Regions from separate parts of the Azoarcus sp. CIB genome, predicted to be linked through region 2. Evidence: predicted binding sites of a transcription regulator. Region 2 holds the regulator's gene; each other region holds the start of a gene.
The links. The regulator FNR, encoded in region 2, switches genes on or off when oxygen is low (the NO sensors DNR and NnrR bind a similar motif). The targets are predictions, from matches to a motif close to TTGANCTAGNTCAA.

Region 1 (4,789 bases), 250 kb from region 2:
GTGCGTACGCGATGGCGACGATGCGGTTGCCGTTGAAGCGGTCCATCAGCCAGCCGACGAACACCGCCGCGCAACCGCCGAGTGGGAACAGCGCGGAGATCAGCGTGGCCGTCTTGGGATCGAGACCGGCCTCCTTGAACAGGATGGGCATCCAGTTGATCAGCGCATAGAAGATCACCAGCCCCATGAAATAGGCGAGCCACAGCATCACCGACCCGACCACGCGGGAGCGCGACAGCACCACGCCCAGCCCGCTCTTGCCGTCGGCGACGGCGACCGTCTCGGTGAGGCAGAACGAGCGGGCACCGGCTGCAGCGGCAGAGATGCGGCCAAGCACGGCACGGATCCGATCCGTCGACACGCCCTTTGCCACCATGTAGCGAACCGACTCCGGCAACCAGATCAGCATCACCGCAACCAGCACGATGGGAGCGATCCCGCCGAGCACCAGCACGCTGCGCCAGCCGAATTGCGGGATCATCCACGCCGCCAGGAAACCGCCCAGTGCCGCGCCGAGCGGGAAACCGGAGAACATCGCCGTGGTGATCAACGCGCGACGTTTCGTCGGGGAATATTCGCTGATCAGCGTCACCGCGTTGGGCATCGCCGCCCCCAGGCCGAGCCCGGTAAGAAAACGCAGGACCGTGAGGCTCTGCAGATCGGCGGCGAACGCCGACACCAGGCTCGCGACCGCGAACACCAGCACCGCCACGTTCAGCACCAGCCTGCGCCCCACACGGTCCGCCAGCGGGCCCGACACCAGCGCCCCGCCCGCAAGCCCGAACAGCGCCGCGCTCAGCACCGGCGCGAGGTCCGGCTTGGTGACGCCCCATTCCTGGATGAGCGAGGGCGCAATGTAGCCGATCGCCGCGGTGTCGAACCCATCCAGCAGCACGATCAGGAAACACAGGACGAAGATGAGCCACTGGAAGCCGGAAAAGGCCTGGTGGTCTATGAAGGACTGAACATCGACGGCGTCTTTACTGGACACGTTTGTCTCCTCGGTGGCCGGATGGTTTAGCGGCTGCGGGGTGGCCTTCCCGCGACAACCTCTTTGCTGCAAGAGGGCGTGCCCCGCTCGGGGGCCGCCCGAGTCTGTTCGTCAGGCAGCGGCCGCCGCGTGGCGCTCGTGCAGCGAACGCAGCCGGCCGCGCTGCAGCTTGCCGGTCGGCGTCAGCGGCAGCGCATCGAGCCAATGGACCCAGCGCGGGCGCCGGTGGCCCGGCAATGCGGCGATGCCTTCCTCCAGCCGCTGGCGTGCCACGGTCCAGCTGCCAGGCGCCGCGACGACGAGCACCGCCAGCGCCGTCAGGCCGTCGGCCGAATCGACGCCGACCGCCGCGATCTGATGCAGGGCCTCGCCGCAATGCGCCGCCAGCGCCTGCTCGACCCACAGCGTGCTGACCCACTGACCGGCAATCTTCAGCATGTCGTCGTTGCGGCCCGCGTATTCCAGGGAACCGTCAGCGTGGCGCAGGAACATGTCGCCGGGCGAGAACCAGCCGTTGTCGAAATCGACCTGCGCGTCGGGCCGCTTCCAGTAACCGACCGCGACCGTGGTGTGACGCACCCAGATCCGCTGCGGCAGCTCCGCATCGACGTCCGGATTGAAGCGCACCTCGGTCAGCGGCGTCGGGCGCATCACGCCCGAGTCGTCGTCGCTGTAGAGCATCAGGCACAGCGTCTCGGAGGTGCCATAGCCGCTGATGAGCCCGCAGCCGGTCTGCTCGCGCCAGCCTTGGCGTATCGCGAGCGGCAGCGCCTCGCCGGCCGACACGAAATGGCGGATGCCGCGATCGGCCAGCCGCGCCGCGACGCCGGTCTGCAGCATCTTGTTGTACAGCGTCGGCACGCTGAAGAGCAGCGTCGGACGATGCTTCGCGACCATCTCCTCGACGCGCTCGGCCGTCGGCCATTCGCGGTCCAGGATCACCGTCGCCCCCGCGCGCAGCCCGGCGAACAGGCTGTTGCCGAGCGCATAGGCGAAGAACAGCTTGGACGTTGCATACAGCCGGTCCGCGGACGTCAGACCGGCGAGATTACAGGCGAAGGAATGCGCATTGACGACGACGCGCTGAACATGGATCACGCCCTTGGGCGTGCCCGTGGTGCCGGAGGTGCCGATCCACAGGGCCGGCGCCTCGGCATCGAGTTGCAGGGGTTCGATCCCTTCCGCACGTGCGAGCGCCTGCGCCCAGTCACGGTCCGCAACGCCGCCGCCGACCACCGCGGGAGCCCCGGGAAGCGTCGCGACCAGCCCTTGCAGGTCCGCTGCCTGCTCCGGCTCGCACCATACGAAGCGCGCCTCGCATTCCTTCAGGATCGGCGTCAGCTCGGCCATCGACAGCCGCGGATTGACGCCGATGACCACGCCGCCGGCCCAGATCGCGCCGAGATAAGCCTCGGCCCAGTCGTCGCTGTCGGGCGCGAACACGACCACGCGCTCGCCCGGTGCCAGTCCCAGCGCCTGCCACGCGCCCGCCGCGCGACGCACGCGCTCCCGCAGTTCCGCATAGCTCACGCGCCGCTCGTCGCATTCGATGGCTGTCGCGGCATCCGCGCCAGCCGACAGCAGGATCTCAGCAGCATTCATTCGCACTTCTCCACATTGAGGCGGATTTCCCCGAGAGAAACCCGTGTAGCCGTCCGGTGAATCGGGGTGCGCCGAAGGGCGACCGAATCGTTCCGCACAATAGGCCCGGGCGATGACCGGAACAATACGCGGCAACGCCTTTCTGCATCGCATTTGATGGAAGTCAAATTATTTCGCGGTTCACGAAAACTCCGCAGGCGACGATTTTCCGCCACCACCGGCGCCGCATCCCCCGCCGTTCCTGACAGTGGCGGCAAATCCACTGACGCAGCCGCAAATCCCGCCCCGATCATCGCGCGCATCCCGCGCCCTTGCATAACCCCACCCGCTTTTTTGTTTGACTTCAAACTGTTTTATTGCAACACTACATCCAACCATCAGGACAACAGGAGACGGCAATGGGGATCAGGGACAAGGTCGAACAACTGTGCGCACGCATGCACGACACGCCGCAATACGATACGCAGGGTGCCGTGCTGTTCGTCGACCTCGAGAAGCGCGAAACGCAGCGCAAGTACCTGCCGCTCGACGTGCTGCGCACCTACCTCGGCGGACGCGGCGCTAATATGTACCTGCTCTACAACCTGCTGCAGGACGGACGCGAAGCGCTCGACCCCGAAGTCCCCCTGATCTTCGGCGCCGGCACCCTCACCGGCGACATGCCGGCCGCCACCCGCGGCAACTTCACCAGCCGCTCGCCCGAGAGCGACGCGATCCTCGACACCAACGGCGGCGACTACTTCCCCTCCTTCGTCAAGCGCCACGGCTACGACCACATCGTGCTGTACGGCCTGGCGCCGCAATGGACGCTGCTGCGCATCGCGCATGAAGAAGTGCAGTTCATCGACGCGACGCCCTACGTCGGTCTCGACAACCTCGACCTGCCCGGTGCGATCGAGCGCGACTTCGAATGCACCGAACGCAAGGACATGGCGCTCGCCCGCATCACCACCGCCGGGGAGAACCTCGCGCTGTGCAGCGGCATCATGGGCGGCATCAAGGCGATCTGGGCGCGCGGCGGCGGCGGCGCGAAGATGGGTTCGCTGCACCTGAAGGCCATCATGGTGCACGGCAAGCCCGACGATGCGCCGAAGGTGGCCGAACTCAAGGCGCACAACAAGGTGATCGGCAAGAAGATCACCTCGACCTCGGTGATCAAGAACGCGCTCAAGCAGGTCGGCACGCCCTTCCTGTACAAGCCCTCGCGCGTGCTCGGCGCACTCGGCACGCTGAACAACCAGAAGACGGACTGGTATCCGACGCTGGACGCCGACAACTTCGACCCCTACCGCCCCGGCATGGACGGGTGCTTCAAGTGCCCGGTGCATTGCCGCAACCTCAACGACATGACCCCCGAAGGCAAGGGTGGCTGGGGCTCGGCCGCGCTCAAGGGCCTGAAGGGCAACGCCAGCTATGACAAGGCCCAGGCCGACGTCGAACACGGCAAGCAGCGCACCTACAACGGCATCCACAACGACGGCAAGTTCGACCAGTACGACAAGGGCGACGGCCCCGAATACGTCACCGTCGGCAAGTTCGGTCCGATGATCGGCCTGAAGGAGCCGGAGCACATCCTGCGCCTCAACAACATCCTCAACGACCTCGGCCTCGACTCGGCTTCGACCGGCAGCGCGATCTCGTGGGCGATGGAGCTGTGGCAGCGCGGCATCATCAACGCGAGCCACACTGGCGGGCTGGACCTGTCGTGGGGCAACTACGAGACGGTCGAGAAGCTGCTGTTCATGACGGCGAAACGCGAAGGCTTCGGCGATACCATCGCCGACTCCGCACGCGCCGTCGAGCGCGGCAAGTATCCGCCCGAAGCCTTGGACTACCGCATGGCGGTGAAGGGCCTGTTCCAGTCCGACCCGCACGACGCCCGCATCCTCAAGGCCTTCGCGCTGGGCCTGTCGGTCGCCACGCGCGGCATGGACCACCTGCGCAACCGCGTCACGCTCGAGATCAACGCCCGCATCAACGACGACGCCGCGTTCAAGACCGAGCTCTACGGCGGCACCGTCGCGGCCGAACCAAACCGCTACGAAGGCAAGGAATTCGCCGTACGCCGCTGCGAGAACACCTTCGCCGTCGGCGACTCAGTGGGCATGTGTCGCTTCAACACCAAGCTGTTCAACTCGCCGACGACGCCGGACTGCGGCGACTTCGCCACCCAGCTTTCGACCGCGACCGCGCACG
Region 2 (4,789 bases):
CTGACCTTCAGCAGGCCGGCCTCTTCCATCGCCTTGAGATCCTCGAGTTCGTCGGCGAAGTATTCGTCGAACTTGATCAGGTGCGCGATCTCTATCGAGTCGATCGACAGTTCGAAGTGGCACATCAGGGCCTGGATGATCGACCGGCGCAGCAGATCGTCGGCAGTAAGCTCGATGCCGCGCAGCACGGGCAGCTCGTCGCGATCGAGGGCGTCGTAGTACTCGTCGAGCGTCTTCACGTTCTGTGCGTACACCGGGCCGATCTTGCCGATCGCCGAGACCCCGAACGCCATCAGGTCGCACTCGGCCTGCGTTGAATAGCCTTGGAAATTCCGGTGCAGACGCCCTTGGCGCTGGGCGATCGTCAGCTCGTCGTCCGGCTTCGCGAAGTGGTCCATGCCGATATAGACGTAGCCCGCCTCGGTCAGGCGGCGGATCGCCAACTGCAGGATCTGCAGCTTGGTGTCCGACGTCGGCATGTCGTTGATCGCGATGCGACGCTGCGGCTTGAACAGGCCCGGCAGGTGCGCGTAGCTGTACAGGGAGATGCGATCGGGCGACAGCTCCAGCACCTGTTCGAGCGTCCGATTGAAGCTGATGATGTTCTGGCGCGGCAGGCCGTAGATCAGGTCCATGCTGATCGACTTGAAGCCGGTGGCACGAGCTGCGTCGATCACGAGCTTGGTCTCGTCGTAGCTCTGGATGCGGTTGACCGCCTCCTGCACCTCTTCGTTGAAGTCCTGTACACCGACGCTCATGCGGTTGAAGCCGAGGTCGGCAAGCAGCTTCACGGTGTCGAAATCAACCTTGCGCGGATCGACCTCGATCGAGTACTCGCCGTTCGGCACGAGCGTGAAGCGCTTACGCACCGAATCCATGAGCTCGCGCAGCTCGTCGTGCGACAGGAAGGTCGGCGTGCCGCCGCCGAGGTGCAGCTGCGTCACCTGATGGCTCCCACCCAGTGCGGCAGCCTGCATCTCGATTTCCTTGTCGAGATATTTCAGGTACTTGGCGGAGCGCGCATGATCCTTGGTGATGATCTTGTTGCAGGCGCAGTAGTAGCAGATCGTGTTACAGAACGGGATGTGGAAGTATAATGAGAGCGGCTTACTCACGCCCCCGACGCCGCGTTGCGCCAGCCAGTCCCGCAATGCACGGGCATCGAACGCTTCGACGAAGCGATCGGCCGTGGGGTAGGACGTGTAGCGAGGCCCGTTGATGTCGAACCGACGAATCAACTGCTGGTCGAAAACAAGATCTTTCTGACTGGTCATGGTTGTATCGCTTGAGTGCATTCCGTACGATCTCAAAAAGCCGCAGTTTCGTGGTTGACGTGGATCAACGGTCCATTCCGCCGGGCGCCTGCCACTTCTCGGTCGACGTAGAAGGAACAATATTATCGTGCAAATGAAGGCGACGGTGCCGATTACAGTGGCGAGTCTGAAGGTCGCATGCTCCCAGTGCAACCTGGTCGAGTTGTGCCTGCCGTTCGGGATGTCGGAATCGGAAATCGACCGCCTCGACGAACTCGTCGGCGCGCGTCGCAAGATCAAGCGGCAGCAGAATCTGTATCGCGCGGGCGATCCCTTCGAAGCGATCTACGCGATCCGCGCCGGCTCGTTCAAGACCGACGTGCTGCTCGAGGACGGTCGCGAACAGGTCACCGGCTTCCAGATGACCGGCGAAATGCTGGGCCTCGACGGCATCAGCACCGAAACCCATTCGTGCAACGCGATCGCGTTGGAGGACAGCGAAGTCTGCGTGATCGCGTACAGCAAGCTCGAAGAGCTGTCGCGGGTGGTCGAGGGGCTGCAACTGCAGTTCCACAAGGTGATGAGCCGCGAAATCGTGCGTGACCATGGCGTGATGACCCTCCTCGGCTCCATGCGCGCAGAAGAGCGCCTGGCGGCCTTCCTGCTCAACATGTCCCAGCGATTCACGGCGCGCGGCTTCTCTCCGGCGGAGTTCCACCTCCGCATGACCCGCGAGGAGATCGGTTCCTATCTGGGCCTGAAGCTTGAAACGGTGTCTCGCGCCTTTTCGAAGTTCCAGGACGACGGCCTGATCGCGGTGCAGCAGAAGCACATCCGCATCCTGGACATCATCGGCCTGAAGCGGCTGATCCAGCACCCGTCGCCACGCCCCTGAGGGGGGATTTCCCCCTTCGTACGGCCGATCGCCCACGTCGTGGGCTATTGACGCCGCCGCGCGGTCATCGTTCCCGACAGGGCGGCAATATCCTCCTCGGAAAGCAGACCGCGAGCGATCGGCAGCAGATCGCCCTCCTCGCGCTGGATGTGCCGACGGTAGGCGTCGGCAAACGCCTCGACATCTGCAGGCGACAGATCGGCGTTTTCGCCGCCGGCGATGCGCTCGAGCCGTGCCCGCATCCGCGCCCAGCCGGCAAAGAGCTTCTGGTGATCGGCCAGGATCCAGTCGATGAGCGTGCCGAGTTCGGTACGCCGGGCGTCATCGGCACGCGCCCGCAGGACGGGAAAGAGATCGTCCTCTTCGTCCTGATGGTGCTTCACGGCAGCGATGTCGAAGTAGCGCATCACGTTGACTGCCGCCTGCTGCGCCTGCTTGTCCGGGCCATGCTCGGGCAGCCAGGCGGCGAGCCGCGCGAGGGTTGCAAGTTGCGCCTGCAGGCGCTCGTGGCAGGCTTCGAGCATCTCTAGAGGCGTCTCGAAACCCGGGGACGAAGGGATCAGCGAATCGGTCATCGGAACACTCCGGCAAACGCGATGAATCCTGCCGGGTTCTTGCTCAGAGCCACCGACACGATCCATGAAAAGGTTAGCAGGGCCGCGAGCAGCGCCAGCACTCGGACGCGCATGGTGCGCCCCCAGCGCAGCGCGGTCGCGCCGAGAAGAATATAGACGACAAGCGCGACGACCTTTGCGGTGACCCACGGCGCAACGAAGGGGTACTGGCCGCTCATGGTCGCAAGCGTGATCGCGCTGCCGAGAAACACGGTGTCGATGAGGTGCGGCAGGGTGCGCGTGACGCGGTGATCCAGCAGCGGACTGCGCCGCATCATCCAGACGCCCTGCAGCACGAATCCGCTGATGCTCAGGGCCGCGCACAGGATGTGCAGGTGCTTGACCGACAGATACATCGCACTCAGCCCGGGCGTCCATCGCTGCGCGGACGCCAGTAGATCGGCAGGTAGCGCGACGCCCACGCGCCGAACACGCCCAGCCAGCCGAGTACGGCCAGCAGCATGACGAACGCCGTCCAGCCCGCAGGGACGAGTTCCGCGACAATGCGCACGACGACGACCGCTTCGAGGCCGAGGAACAGCACCCAGGTCAGGCGATCCGCAGCGAGCTTGCGCCCCGAGTGCCCGAGAGTCACCCGCGACACCATCGCCATCAGGACGGACCCGAAGAATCCGACGCCCAGCGCATGCAGCGGCGCCATGCCCAGCACGCTATAGCCCAGCAGGGACGCAGCCCCCTGGATGGCGAAGAGCGTCAGCGCGATTCCGAGCCAGAGAAATCCGATGTGCAACATCCCCAGCAGCGGCACTTTCATGGCGGGCACCGGCCTCCACTGCCGCGACAGCCACAGGGCCGCAAAGGCGGCGGGAGCGTCGACGATCCAGCGCAGCGACAGCAATCCCGCCACGTCGAGCGCAGCATGCAGGACGCTTCCGCCGACGACCAGCACCAGTACCCACAGGGGGCGCACCATCACGTAGGCCGGGATCACGCTGCTCGAAAAGAACGGCACCATACGGTGACACACGCCGAAGAACACCGGCAGCAGCGAGCAGAACACGGCGATCTCGATCGCGATGCGCGCCCAGATCGGGTTGCCGCTCAGCGCAAAGCCGAGCCAGGCGAGGACGGCGACCATCCCGGCGATCATCGCATAGCACACGAGGCGGGCATGCAGCGCCTCGAGATCGCCGTGATGCGCGACCTGCCACAGGATGCGCTGCACCCCGCCCCATCCGAGAAATACCAGCACCAAGCCCGGGACGGCGACACCGGGCACGACCATGCCGACTATGGCCAGCGCCCACCCTGCCGCCAGCAGACGCCAGGACCAGAGCCAGCGACCTGCCGCAATCTCGTCATAGCCCTGCCAGCGCGGCATGGCGGTGAGGAGGAAGCCGAACATGAAAAACGGAAACACGCCGCTCGTCACGAGCAGGGCGTGCATCCACCCCGGCGGGAGAACCCAGCCGATCGCCGGCAGCAGTCCCACGCGAGCGCCGAGCTCCGCTGCCCACATCGCAAAGCTCACAAGAAGCATCACGGCGCCGGACAGGAACATTGTCCGGTGCGGTGCGACAAACAGCACGAATGAGGTCGAAACCGGCTTCGCGTGCGCTTGCATCTTGTCTCCTGTTGCCCCCAGCGGAGACAGTCTGCGGGACGCCGGATCGCGGCCCGTGTCGGGTTGCGGGTTAAAATGCACGGGTTTCTCCACGGAGTCCGAGATGCCCAACCGTCCAGTCGATATTCCCACCGCACTGCGCCAGGTTTCTTTCTTCAGCGAACTGACCGCAGAGGAGATCGACCGTGTTGCCCGCTTCACCCGCGAACGCCACCTCGAGAAGAGCGAAATCCTGTTCCAGCGCGGCGATCCCGTGCATGGCTTCTACTACGTCGTCTCGGGTCAGATGAAGCTCGCGGTCTCGTCGGCGCAGGGCAATGAAAAGGTGGTCGAGATCATCAGCCCGATGCACACCTTCGGCGAGGCCGTGTTGTTCCTCAACCGTCCCTACCCGGTTTTCGCCGAAGCCCTCACGTCGACGCATCTGCTGCACATCGGCCAG
Region 3 (4,789 bases), 560 kb from region 2:
CTGCTTGTGGCCCTTCGGGTCGGTGCCGACGAGTGCGATCGTTTCGTCGCCGAGATGGCCGGTCGCCCACACCGGGCCGTACTTCGGATGGACGAAGTTGGCGCCGCGGCCGGGGTGCGGGATCTTGCCCACTTCGACCATGCCGGCGAGCTTGCCTTCCTTGGCGTCGATCGCGGCGATCTTGTTGGACTGATTCGCGGCCACCATGAAGTAGCGCTTGGACAGGTCCCAGCCGCCGTCATGCAGGAAGCGCGCGGAGCCGATCTCGGTCATCTTCAGGTTGGTGAGGTCGGAGTAGTCGACCATCAGCGTCTTGCCCGTTTCCTTCACGTTGACGACGAACTCGGGCTTGAAATGCGAGGCGACGATCGAGGCCACGCGCGGCTCGGGATGGTATTCCTGCGTGTCGACGGTGAGGCCGCGGGTGGAGACGATCTTCAGCGGCTCGAGGGTGTCGCCGTTCATGATCACGAACTGCGGCGGCCAGTAGGCGCCGGCGATCGCCAGCTTGTCCTCGTATCCCTTGAACTTGGAGGTGTCGACCGAACGCGCTTCGAGGCCGATGCGGATTTCGGCGACGTTGTCGGGTTTCTCCATCCACAGGTCGATCATATTGACGCGAGCATCGCGGCCGATCACGAAGAGATACCGGCCCGAAGCGGAGATGCGGGAGATGTGCACCGCGTACCCGGTCTTGACGATGTTGATGATCTTCTTGGTGTCGCCGTCGATGAGGGCGACTTCGCCGCTGTCACGCAGGGTGGTCGAGAAGATGTTGGAGATGTTGTAGTTGTTCATCTTCTTCGTCGGCCGTTGCGCCGGTGGGACGATGACCTTCCACGTGTTCTTCATCTCGGGCATGCCGAATTCGGGCGGGGTCGGCGCCGTCTGCTGGATATAGCGGGCCATCAGGTCGACTTCGTCGTCGGTGAGTTCGCCCGAGGTGCCCCAGTTCGGCATGCCCGCCGGCGAGCCGTACTTGATGAAGACCTTGAGGTATTCGGTGCCGCGCGGCAGCGTAATGTCCGGGGTGAGCGGCTTCCCGGTCGCGCCCTTGCGCAACACGCCGTGACAGCCCGCACAGCGCTGGAAGTAGATGTTCCGGGCCTTGTCGAACTCGGCCTTGCTCATTTTCGGTGCTTCGGGGTTGGTGTCCTTGTAAAGGTCGACGTCGGCGATCGGCGAGCCACCTGCGTGGTACTTGGCCTCGGTGTCACCGACGTGCTTGTCGGTGTCCTGGGCGAAGGCCTGCGAGATGGCCAGCGGCAGGCTGGCGACCAAGAATGCACCGGTGATCCAGTTACTCTTCATGCTCATGACCGATCTCCTTTCAAGACAAGAAAGTACTTGTGCACGAGGTTTGCCAAGTACGTTATCGACGGGTGCTCATGCCGTCAGCGCAAGTTCTTCCGTTTGTCGTTCCTTGCCGAGCAGCGCGTGGAGCGAAACGATCGAGCCGATCATGATCAGCGCCGGCGACTTGAGTCGGGCGCGCTTGACTGATGTTGCGAGCCGGTCGAGCCGGTCCGTGAGGACGACTTGCCGGTCCGTGGTGCCGGCATGCACGACGGCCGCGGGAGTGTCGCCGGGCAGGCTGTGGGCGATGAGTTCGCGGCAGATGATTTCGAGCGCGCCGAGACCCATGTAGATCACGACCGTCTGGTTTGGGCGCGCCAGGGCAGGCCAGTCGAGGTTTACGGTGCCATCCTTGAGATGGCCGGTGGTGAAGATCACCGACCGAGCGTGATCGCGATGCGTGAGCGGCATCCCGGTGCAGGCGGAGATGCCGCAGGCCGCCGTGATGCCGGGCACGACTTCGCACGAGACGCCGTGCTCGAGCAGTTCCTCCATCTCCTCGCCGCCGCGGCCGAACATGAAGGGGTCGCCGCCCTTGAGTCGCACTACGTCGAGGCCGGCGCGCGCGAGTTCGACCAGTAGTCCGTTGATCTGATCCTGAGGCAGGGAGTGATTGCCGGCCTCCTTGCCGACATAGATCATGCGGGCGTTGGGGCCGACCAGTGCGAGGACGCCGTCGCCGACGAGGTGGTCGTACACGACCACCTTGGCGCTGCCGATCAGGCGTGCCGCCTTGAGTGTGAGCAAGTCCGGGTCGCCGGGGCCGGCTCCCACCAGATACACTTTGCCGGTCGGGCGCGATGCGTCCCCCGCGCTGCACTGCCTGAGGTCGGCGACGCGATTGTGCATGCTCATGGATGGCTCTCCAGGACGCCGCGCGGACGTACCAGCGCGGCTGGTTCTTGTGTGGCAATCAGCTGATTCGCGCCGACACTGTATCCCTACTCGTCGCCGGGGAAATTAACCGATATCAAGGAGCGCAGAATGCTGTGCGCTTGATACTTGTCGCGCCGTCGTGGATTCGGGCATCGTGAATGCGTCGCGGTGGCTGACGGGGCGGGTGATTCAATACTCGGGGGGTGACGGTGTGTCGTATGGGACGTATCGGGCGGTTTTCATGGCATTTATCGCAATGGTCGCGGGATTGCCGGCTGCCGCGCAGGAGGCGTCCCCGCAGTTGCAGCCCCAGCGTATCCGCGAGTTGGTGCATCTGGTGCGCCAGGATTGCGGTTCCTGCCACGGCCTGACCCTGCAGGGCGGATTGGGGCCCGCGCTGACGGCCCCGGCCCTGCGCGACAAGCCACGCGAGAGCCTCGTCGCGACAATCCTCGGCGGTCGCCCCGGCACGCCGATGCCGCCGTTCCGCGGCATCGTCGCGGAAGACGAGGCCGCGTGGATCGTGGATCGGCTTGCTGAAGGATTTCCGGCGGATCCCGGCGCCTCGCGCTGAGCGGGGTTTTCGTCGTCCGTGCGGCTCGATATGAGATGAGGATCAAATGCTGCACCTGATTGTGAAATACATGTGGTGGATCGTCCCGGTCCTGCTCCTTTCGGCGTGTGCGACGCCGCAGCCGACGTTGCGTGGCACCGGGGATCTCGGGGTGGTGATCGAGCGCGCGACGGGGCAGGTGCAGGTGATCGAGACGTCCGGCCGCAAGTCGCTTGCGCAGGTGTCGGGCCTCGGCGACCTGTCGCACGCGTCGGTGGTCTTCTCGCGTGACGGCCGCTACGCGTATGTTTTCGGGCGCGATGGCGGGCTCACCAAGGTCGACCTGCTGACCGCCACGATTGCTGGACGCATCCTGCAGGCGGGCAATTCGATCGGCGGGGCGGTCTCGCAGGACGGTCGCCTGGTGGTGGCTCAGAACTATGAGCCGGGCGGCATCAAGGCCTTCGACGCGGATACGCTGGAGCTCGTTGCCGACGTGCCGGCCGACTATGGCACCGAGGGCAAGCGCTCGAAGGTCGTCGGGCTCGCGGATCTGCCGGGAAACCGGTTCATCTACTCGCTGTTCGATGCGAACGAGATCCGCGTCACCGACCTGTCGGATCCGAAGAACCCGAAGACCGAACGCTATCCCGCCGGCAAGCAGCCGTACGACGCGCTCGTTACGCCCGACGGCCGCTACTACATCGCCGGCCTCTTCGGCGAGGACGGCCTCTCCATGCTCGACCTGTGGCAGTCGGCGCAGGGCGTGCGCACCATCCTGCCCGGCTACGGTCGCGGCGAACAGGCGTTGCCTGTATACAAGATGCCGCACCTGCGCGGCTGGGCGGTCGCTGCCGGGCGCGCCTACCTGCCGGCGATCGGCCGCCACGAGGTGCTCGTCGTCGAGCTCGGGAGCTGGAAGGAGGTGGCGCGCATCGCGGTCAAGAGCCAGCCCGTGTTCGTGATGGCGCGGCCCGACGGGCGCGAGGTGTGGGTGAATTTCGCCTTCCCGGATAACGGCTGGATGCAGGTCATCGACACCTTCACGAACCGTCTCGTCGACACTTTCCAGCCTGGCCGGGCGATCCTGCACATGGAGTTCACGCCCAAGGGCGAGGCGGTGTGGATCTCGGCGCGGGACGACAACAAGGTCGCGATCTACGACACGCGCACACGACAAAGGCTCGCCGAGCTGCCGGCCTCAAGCCCGAGTGGCATCTTCTTCACCAGCCGCGCGTTCCGCACGGGATTCTGAGATGAGCTGTCACGGCGCGCGCATCGTGGATATTGCCGAGGCGGGAGTTTCCGGCGCGGCGGTCGGCTCGGGGTCTTTCCGTCTTCTCAACGAATACCAGCGCGCATTTCCGCTGGTGTCGCGACCGTTCGCCGCGATCGCGGCGGAATGCGGTCTCGGCGAAAACGAGGCGCTGGATGCGCTGCGGGCCTGGCAGGCTTCGGGCGTCGTCAGCCGTGTTGGCGCCGTGTTTGCGCCGCGGCGCATCGGCGCGAGCGCCCTTGCAGCCCTCGCCGCGCCCGCGGAACGGCTAGAGGAGATTGCCGCACGCGTGAGCGCCGTCGCCGAGGTCAACCACAACTACCAGCGCGAGCACGCCTATAACCTCTGGTTCGTCGTTACCGCAGCGTCACCGGGACGACTCCGTGAGATCGTCGCCAGCATCGAGCACGACACCGGCTGCCCGGTGATCGTGCTGCCGCTGGAAGAGGAGTTCCACATCGATCTGGGCTTCGATCTGGCCGGGGGCGGCACTGCGCGCGCCGCATGCAAGGAGGCGGCCGCGCCGGCACAGCCGGCCCCCGAGGCGGCCTGTGCGCTGCCGGGGCTGGAGCGCGCCCTGATGCGTGCGCTGCAGGAAGGGCTGCCGTTGGAGTCGCGTCCGTTCGATGCCTTGGGGCGGAAGGCCGGGATCAGCGAGGCCATGGTTATAGAACTGATCGAACGCTGGCTCGCCGACGGCATCGTCAAGCGCTTCGGCATCGTCGTGC

Region 1: AzCIB_RS14280 (aldehyde ferredoxin oxidoreductase C-terminal domain-containing protein) is a predicted target of FNR. The motif match lies at 2,747-2,760, and genes of this name have one in related genera.
Region 3: cobA (uroporphyrinogen-III C-methyltransferase) is a predicted target of FNR. The motif match lies at 2,317-2,330, and genes of this name have one in related genera.

What each region holds. Positions count from the first base shown of each region.
Region 1 is NZ_CP011072.1:3,218,292-3,223,080, forward strand. It holds gene AzCIB_RS14270 (MFS transporter) at 1-991, opposite strand, end outside; gene AzCIB_RS14275 (AMP-binding protein) at 1,103-2,593, opposite strand; gene AzCIB_RS14280 (aldehyde ferredoxin oxidoreductase C-terminal domain-containing protein) at 2,992-4,789, shown strand, end outside.
Region 2 is NZ_CP011072.1:3,466,166-3,470,954, forward strand. It holds gene hemN (oxygen-independent coproporphyrinogen III oxidase) at 1-1,274, opposite strand, end outside; gene fnr (fumarate/nitrate reduction transcriptional regulator Fnr) at 1,408-2,148, shown strand; gene AzCIB_RS15405 (hemerythrin domain-containing protein) at 2,193-2,723, opposite strand; gene AzCIB_RS15410 (SirB2 family protein) at 2,720-3,118, opposite strand; gene AzCIB_RS15415 (NnrS family protein) at 3,124-4,347, opposite strand; gene AzCIB_RS15420 (Crp/Fnr family transcriptional regulator) at 4,451-4,789, shown strand, end outside.
Region 3 is NZ_CP011072.1:4,023,783-4,028,571, reverse strand. It holds gene AzCIB_RS18030 (nitrite reductase) at 1-1,317, opposite strand, end outside; gene cobA (uroporphyrinogen-III C-methyltransferase) at 1,387-2,205, opposite strand; gene AzCIB_RS18020 (c-type cytochrome) at 2,489-2,806, shown strand; gene AzCIB_RS18015 (cytochrome D1 domain-containing protein) at 2,853-4,040, shown strand; gene ahbB (siroheme decarboxylase subunit beta) at 4,042-4,789, shown strand, end outside.